DNA from 2 places in the Massilia sp. UBA6681 genome. Region 1 is predicted to be linked to the other one. Evidence: predicted binding sites of a transcription regulator. Region 1 holds the regulator's gene; the other holds the start of a gene.
What was found. The regulator sigma-54, encoded in region 1, starts transcription at its own class of promoters, with help from an activator protein. The targets are predictions, from matches to a motif close to TGGCANGNAANCTGCTTT.
Positions count from the first base shown of each region.

Region 2: the regulator sigma-54 is predicted to act here: its motif matches at 1,853-1,870, upstream of B2R83_RS19925 (PEP-CTERM sorting domain-containing protein).

Region 1 is NZ_DKJX01000031.1:2,828-6,964, reverse strand. It holds gene lptB (LPS export ABC transporter ATP-binding protein) at 1-686, shown strand, start outside; gene B2R83_RS04095 (RNA polymerase factor sigma-54) at 702-2,174, shown strand; gene hpf (ribosome hibernation-promoting factor, HPF/YfiA family) at 2,232-2,585, shown strand; gene B2R83_RS04085 (enoyl-CoA hydratase/isomerase family protein) at 2,729-3,814, shown strand; gene rapZ (RNase adapter RapZ) at 3,890-4,137, opposite strand, start outside.
Region 2 is NZ_DKJX01000105.1:14,154-18,290, forward strand. It holds gene B2R83_RS19920 (carboxy terminal-processing peptidase) at 1-1,758, shown strand, start outside; gene B2R83_RS19925 (PEP-CTERM sorting domain-containing protein) at 2,100-2,948, shown strand; gene B2R83_RS19930 (acyl-CoA dehydrogenase family protein) at 3,075-4,137, shown strand, end outside.

The sequences.
Region 1 (4,137 bases):
TGGTGCGCGACGTGTCGCTGCAGGTGGAATGCGGCGAAGTGGTGGGCCTGCTCGGCCCCAACGGCGCCGGCAAGACCACCTCCTTCTACATGATCGTCGGCCTGGTGCCCTCGGACGCCGGCACCATCGACATCAACGGCACCGACATCTCGAGCCTGCCGATCCACCGCCGTGCGGTGCTGGGCCTGTCCTACCTGCCGCAGGAAGCCTCGGTGTTCCGCAAGCTGACGGTGGAGGAGAACATCCGCGCCGTGCTGGAACTGCAGCGCGTGGACGGCAAGCCGCTCACCCGCGACCAGATCAGCGAGCGCCTCGACACCCTGCTGGCCGAACTGCAGATCGAGAAGCTGCGCGAGAACCCGGCGCTGTCGCTGTCGGGCGGCGAACGGCGCCGCGTCGAGATCGCGCGGGCGCTCGCGACCAACCCGCGCTTCGTGCTGCTCGACGAACCCTTCGCCGGCGTCGACCCGATCGCGGTGATCGAGATCCAGCGCATCGTGCGCTTCCTGAAGGAGCGCAACATCGGCGTCCTGATCACCGACCACAACGTGCGCGAGACGCTCGGCATCTGCGACCGCGCCTACATCATCAACCAGGGGGCGGTGCTGGCCTCGGGCCGCCCTGACGACATCATCGCCAACGAATCCGTACGGCGCGTGTACCTCGGCGAGCACTTCAGGATGTAATCAAGAGCACCAGGCATGAAACAGTCTCTCCAGCTACGCACTTCGCAGCACCTGGCGCTCACGCCGCAGCTGCAGCAGTCGATCCGCCTGCTGCAGCTCTCCACGCTCGAACTGCACCAGGAGATCGAGCAGATCCTGCACGACAACCCGCTGCTCGAACGGCTCGACGATCCGCTCGACCGCTCGGTGCGGCTGCTGGCGGACGGCGCGATCAATACCGCGCCGGCGAATGGCGAAGCGCCGGCGCCCCAGCCGCAGGAAGGGCAGGAGGGCGCGAAGGCCGAGCCCGAGGGCGCGGACGGCGAAGACCATGGGGAGCGTGCCGATGCCGATGCGGATTGGGGCGGCGAAGGCGGCGGCGCGCGCAGCGGCGACGACGAGGACGGCCGTCCGCAGCTGGAAGCCGACGGCATCACGCTGCGCGAGCACCTGACGGAACAGATCCGATTGAGCTGCTGCAGCCTGCGCGACCGCGCGCTGGCCGAGCTGGTGATCGATGCGCTCGACGACAACGGCTACCTGGAAGAGCCGCTCGACGACATCCATGCGCGCCTGCCGGCAGAACTCGAGATCGAGATGGACGAGCTGCGCTGCGCGCTGGCGCTGGTGCAGAGCCTGGACCCGGTGGGCGTGGGCGCGCGCAGCGCGGCCGAATGCCTGGCCCTGCAGATCCGCCGCATGCCGGGCGTGCCCCTGGTGACGCGGCGCCTTGCCTTGAAGATCGTCGAAGGCTACCTGACCTGGTTCGCGCAGCGCGAATACACCAAGCTGAAAAAGGCGCTCGACTGCGACGACGAAGACCTGCGCGAAGTGCAGGCCGTGGTCCGCCAATGCAATCCACATCCCGGCGCGGCCTTCGGTTCGGGGGTATCCGACTACGTGGTGCCGGACGTGATCGTGCGCCGCGCCAAGAACGGCTGGCAGGTGTCGCTGAACCCCGACGTCATGCCCAAGCTGCGCGTGAACTCGCTGTATGCGAACCTGCTCAAGCAGGGCAAGAGCGAAAGCCAGATGGGCGCGCAGCTGCAGGAAGCCAAGTGGCTCATCAAGAACATGCGCCAGCGCTTCGACACGATCCTGCGTGTTGCCGAGGCAATCGTCGAGCGCCAGCGCAACTTTTTCAGCCACGGCGCGGTTGCCATGCGCCCTCTTGTTTTGCGTGAGATAGCTGATACACTAGGCCTACACGAGAGCACGATCTCGCGTGTAACCACGCAGAAATACATGCTGACCCCGCACGGCATGTTCGAGCTGAAGTACTTCTTCGGAAGCCACGTCGCCACCGAAGCGGGGGGAGAAGCCTCCTCGACGGCGATCCGCGCGCTTATTGCGCAATTGACAGGAGCAGAAGACCCTAGGAATCCTCTATCCGACAGCAAGATCGCGGAGATGCTCGGGGAACAAGGTATGGTCATTGCGCGCCGGACGGTTGCCAAATACCGCGAAGCGCTCAAGATTCCTCCCGTCAGCCTCCGTAAATCCCTGTAAAGCACTGCCCACTCTCACCTTGTGGCGCGGGCAGGGCACCTTCCCAAAGGAGTGTGTATGAACCTCACAATCAGCGGCCACCATCTCGAAGTCACACCCGCCATCCGTGAATACGTTCAGAATAAGCTCGAGCGCATCACCCGCCATTTCGACCACGTGATCGACACCCACGTGTTCCTCGCCATCGATAACCTCACTGAAAAAGAAAAACGGCAAAAGGCCGAGATCAACCTACAGGTATCGGGCAAGATTCTGCATGTGGCGAGTGCTGCGCAAGATCTGTATGCGGCCATCGACACCTTGATGGACAGGTTGGACAGGCAGGTTCTGAAACACAAATCCATGCTGCAAAATCATAACCACGTGGCGCACAAGCGCCTTCCGGACAACGGAGAAGCCGCTGCCGCGTAATTCATACGGGTAGCCGCAAAACACAGCAAGGGCGTCTGAGGGGACGCCCTTTTTGCTTTTGTACAATACCTGTTACTTTTCTACGCTTCCGTTTGTACAAATGTTCTGTAGAATGCATGTCTTTTCGATCACAGAATACCATCATGACCGATACCGTCCTGACCCGCGTTGCCAACCGCACCGGCGTCATCACGCTCGACCGGCCGAAGGCGCTGAACTCCCTCTCGCTCGACATGGTGCGCGCCCTGAGCGCCATCCTGCTGCAATGGAAGGATGACGCGGGCATCGACGCGGTGGTCATCACCAGCAGCAGCGAGAAGGCCTTGTGCGCCGGCGGCGATATCCGCTTCTTCCACGAGATGGGCCACGTCGGCCCGATGGGCGGCAGCGCGCTGCTGGAAGACTTCTTCACCGAAGAATACGCACTGAACCACCTGATCCACTTCTACCCGAAGCCCTACATCGCCGTGATGGATGGCGTGGTGATGGGCGGCGGCATGGGCATCGCCCAGGGCGGCCCTGGCTGCGGCCTGCGCATCGTGACCGACCGCACCAAGATGGCGATGCCCGAGGTGAACATTGGCCTGTTCCCGGACGTCGGCGGCAGCCACTTCCTGTCGCATGCGCCGGGCCAGCTGGGCCAGTACCTGGGCCTGACCGGCCTGACCATCGGCGCGGCCGATGCGCTGTACGTGGGGCTGGCGGACGTGTACGTGCCGGGCGCGGAACTGGCCGGCCTGATGGCGCTGGTCGACACGACCCCGGGCGCGCAGCTGCCGGCGGCGATCCGCAGCCATGCGGCGCAATTCGCGGGCCAACTGGGGCCGAGCGAACTGCAGGCGCAGCGCGGCGTGATCGATGCGCACTTCGGCGCCGCCAGCGTGGCGATGATCATGGCTTCGCTGGGTCGTGACGAGAACCCGTTCGCGCAGAAGGCGCTGAAGGCGATGCGCCAGCGCTCGCCCCTGATGATGTGCGTGACCCACGAACTGCTGCTGCGCGGCGCCTCGCTGGACGTGGCGGACTGCCTGCGCATGGAGCGCAACCTGGTGCGCCGCAATTTCGAGCATGGTGAAGTGCTGGAAGGCGTGCGGGCGCTGGTGATCGACAAGGACAACCAGCCGAAGTGGAATCCGCCGACGCTGGAAGAGGTGAGGCCCGAGATGGTGGCGCGCTTCTTCGAGCCGGTGTGGCCGGAGTATGCGCACCCGCTGCGGCACCTCACCTGAGACCTGCTTTTCGTAGCGTGGGCGGGGAACCCGCCCACGCTACGATTCGCGGCAGAGCAACAGCCGCGGGCCGTATCACCCCGCCGCGTGCTTCGGCTGCTCGCGGTGACGAATGATCACCCGCTCGGTCTGCCCGAAGTAGGCCCCCAGCCTTTCCGCCATGTAGACCGAACGGTGCTGCCCGCCGGTACAGCCCACCGCCACGGTGAGGTAGGACCGGTTGTCCGTCTTGAACGAGGGCAGCCACTTCGCAACAAAAGCGCGAATATCTTCCAGCATCTCCACCGCGCTCTGCTGGGCGTCGAGGAAGGCGATCACCGGCT
Region 2 (4,137 bases), on a different contig from region 1:
TGGCGCAAGCGCGTCAAGAACGACTGGCTGCGCCTGAAGCTCGCCGGCAAGGACGAAAAAGCCATCCGCGAGACGCTCGACAAGCGCTACGAGAACTACATGACCCGCATGCGCAAGTTGAACAACGAGGACGTGTTCCAGATGTTCATGAACGCGTATGCCACCGCGATCGAGCCGCACACCAATTACCTGGGCCCGCGCTCGGCCGACAATTTCGACATCGCGATGCGCCTGTCGCTGGAAGGCATCGGCGCCGTGCTGCAGACGCGCGACGAATACACCATCATCCGCGAGATCGTGCCGGGCAGCCCGGCCGCGCTGTCGGGCAAGCTGAAGGTCGGCGACCGCATCGTCGGGGTGGCCCAGGGCGACAAGCCCTTCACCGACGTGCTCGGCTGGCGCATCGACGACGTCGTGCAGCTGGTGCGCGGCGAGAAGGGCACCACGGTCCGCCTCGACGTCCTGCCCGGCGACGCCGGTCCCGACGCCAAGCACGTGAGCGTGTCGATGGTGCGCAAGAAGATCAGCATGGAAGAGCAGGCCGCCAAGAAATCGATCATCGAGGTCAAGGAAGGCGCCATCAAGCGCCGCATCGGCGTGATCTCGCTGCCGACCTTCTACCTCGACTTCGAGGCGCGCCGCCGCGGCGACAAGGATTACCGCAGCGCCACCCGCGACGTGGCCCGCATCCTGGGCGAACTCAAGAAGGAGAAGGTCGACAACGTCCTGATCGACCTGCGCAACAACGGCGGCGGCTCGCTGACCGAGGCGATCGAACTGACCGGCCTGTTCATCGACAAGGGCCCGGTGGTCCAGCAGCGCGATGCGCAGGGCCGCGTCGAGGTCGAGTCCGACCTGCAGCCGGGCCTGGCCTGGGACGGCCCGATGGGCGTCCTGATCAACCGCGGCTCGGCCTCGGCATCGGAAATCTTCGCCGCCGCAGTGCAGGACTACGGTCGCGGCCTGGTGATCGGCGAACCGAGCTTCGGCAAGGGCACGGTGCAGACCCTGATCGACCTGGACCGTTTCTCGCCGGCCGAGAAGGTGCGCTACGGCGAGCTGAAGATGACCATTGCGCAGTTCTTCCGCATCAACGGCGGCACCACCCAGCTGCGCGGCGTGACGCCGGACATCAAGCTGCCAGTGCTGACCGACCCGGAAAGCTTCGGCGAGTCCTCGTATGCCAACGCGCTGCCCTGGGTGGCCATCAAGCCGGCCAGCTACACGGCCGCGGGCGACCTCAAGGAGCTGATCGGTCCGCTGCAGAAGCGCCATGAAGCCCGTATCGCGAAGGACAAGGAGTTCCAGTTCCTGCAGGAAGACATCGCCGAGGTGCTCAAGATCCGCAAGGAGAACTCGATCTCGCTGAACGAGACGGTGCGGCGCAAGGAACGCGACGCCCAGGATGCCCGCGCCAAGCTGCGCGAAGCACGCCTGGCCGGCGCGAGCGGCACCAGCAGCGACGAGCCGGCGGCAGGCCCGGCCGGCAAGGAAGCGCGCGGCAAGGTGCCGAACCCGACCAAGCCGGCCAAGGCGGTGACCGCCGTGCGCGGCACGCCGCGCCAGGACGATGGCCTGCAGTACGACGAGCGCGACCTGCAGGCGGAGCTGGCTGCGGAAAAGGCAGCCAAGGACGCCAAGGACATCCTGCTGCAGGAAGCCGCCAACATCCTGGCCGACGAAGTCGGGATGCTGCGTACCGATACCCGCCTGGCCTCGCGCGCCATGCCTTACATGGTCTCGCGCAACGGCAACTGAGCGGTACAGCGCCGCCTGAACCGGTGACATGGCCCGGTCCTGCTTGCAGGGCCTGGCCATTTTCTTTTGTTTTGCTAAATCCTCGTCAATTGCTTCGCATGCAATTTCCTTTAGGATGCAAAGTTGCCTTAAAAGCACAAAAGCCTACAGTTAACTGCTCCAACCCATCCCCCCGCCAACCCTCCAAGTAGGATCAATCCTACTGAATTTCGAGTGTTTTTCTCAGATTCATACCCCGCGCACTGTTGAGCTGGGCTTAAAGCTGAGTTTTTTTTAGCTGTGGTAGGATAACTCTACGGTTGTAAAAACAACAATTGCACATCAACTCAGGAGTTATCGCTATGTTAATTCGCCGCCTTGTCATCGCCAGTCTTCTCGCCGGCGCAGCTACTGCCCAGGCCGGTACCATCACCACCGCGGCTGCGCAGCCGTCGAACGTCGTCAGCGGTTGGACTACCGGTAACGGTACCGACGTGCTCGGTTCTGGTGTCCTGCAAGGCAACCTGAACCTGGTTGCCGGCGTGTCGCATACCGCGAACGCCAGCCTCGCCGACATCCTGTACGGTAAAGTCGCCGGCAGCGTGCAGCAGGTCGAAGGCCAGACCAAGCTGTTCTTCCAGCGCGGTATCGAGGCAAACTACCTGCTGGCCTCGGGCCACGGCATCCTGGCCGCCACCGCGGGTACCGGCAAGTCGGTGGTCGGTGACGCTTATGGCGCCATCATTTCGGATGGCGTGAGCAAGGCGCCGGGCTTGACCGGCGGCGGCAACCAGAGCACGGGCGGCGGCACCCAGAGCTCGGGCGGCGGCAACAGCGCTCCGGGCCCCGCCACGGGTGGCGGTCTCACGAGCACCATCCCGCCTGCCGGCCAGGGCAACGGCATGAACGACAGCACTTCCGGCCAGCTCCCGGGCAATGGCAACGGGAATGGTATCGGCAACGGCAACGGCAACGGCAACGGCAACGGCAACGGCAACGGCAACGGCAACGGCAACGGCAACGGCAACGGCATCGGCAACGGCGCCCTGAACGGCAACGGCAATGGCATCGGCAACGGCCAGGGTAATGGCCTGGGCAACGTCGCCAACCAGGAAGGCCAGGCGGCCGAAGTTCCGGAGCCTTCGAGCATCGCCCTGATGCTGCTGGGCATGATGGGCGCGGGCGCGATCACCCGCCGCCGCAGCCGCTGACCCTGTCGCATGCAGGGCGGCAGTCCGTCCTGCATGCTTCCAAATTTCTAACTAGTCAGCAAAACTGTCGGGTACAATCCTTGTGAACGACCGTGCTTTTTAAGGCGGCGATAACAAGGAGACGACATGGACCTGCACTACACGGACGAGGACCTGGCCTTTCGCGACCAGGTCCGCGCCTTCCTCGATTCCCACTTGCCGAAAGACCTGCAAGCCAAGGTGCTCAAGCACCTGCGGCTGAGCAAGGACGACTTCGTCCGCTGGCACCGGATCCTTGCCGAGCAGGGCTGGGTGGCGCCGGGCTGGCCCGTCGAGTTCGGCGGCCCCGGCTGGACACCCGTGCAGCGCCATCTCTTCGAGGAAGAGTGCGCCCGTGCCGGCACCCCGCGCGTGATGCCCTTCGGGATCGACATGGTCGCTCCCGTCATCATGGCCTTCGGCTCCCAGGAGCAAAAGGATTATTTCCTCCCTCGCATCCTGTCCTGCGAGGACTGGTGGTGCCAGGGCTATTCGGAGCCGGGCGCCGGTTCCGACCTGGCCTCGCTCAAGACCACGGCCGTGCGCGGCGTGGATGCGCAGGGCGAGCACTACATCGTCAATGGCCAGAAGACCTGGACCACGCTGGCCCAGCACGCCGACATGATCTTCTGCCTGGTCCGCACCGACCCAGCCGTGCGCAAGCAGGAGGGCATTTCCTTCCTGCTGATCGACATGCATGCGCCCGGCGTTACGGTACGCCCGATCATCATGCTCGACGAAGACCACGAGGTGAACGAAGTCTTCTTCGACAACGTCCGGGTGCCGGCGGCCAACCTGGTCGGCCAGGAAAACCGCGGCTGGACCTACGCCAAGTACCTGCTGGGCCACGAACGCACCGGCATCGCGGCGGTCGGCCGCAGCAAGCGCGAACTGGCCTTCCTCAAGCGCCTGGCGCGCCGCGAGCAGAAGAATGGCCGCCCGCTGCTCGAAGACCCGCTGTTCGGCGCCAAGGTCGCGGACCTGGAGATCGAGCTGATGGCGCTGGAAATGACCGTGCTGCGGGTGCTGGCCAAGTCCAGCAAGGCCCCGGGACCCGAGGCCTCGGTGCTCAAGGTGCGCGGCACCGACATCCAGCAGGCCCTCACCGAGCTGATGCTGGAAGCGGCCGGCCCGCTGGCCTTGCCCTTCGACCCCGCCTACCTGGAGGGCG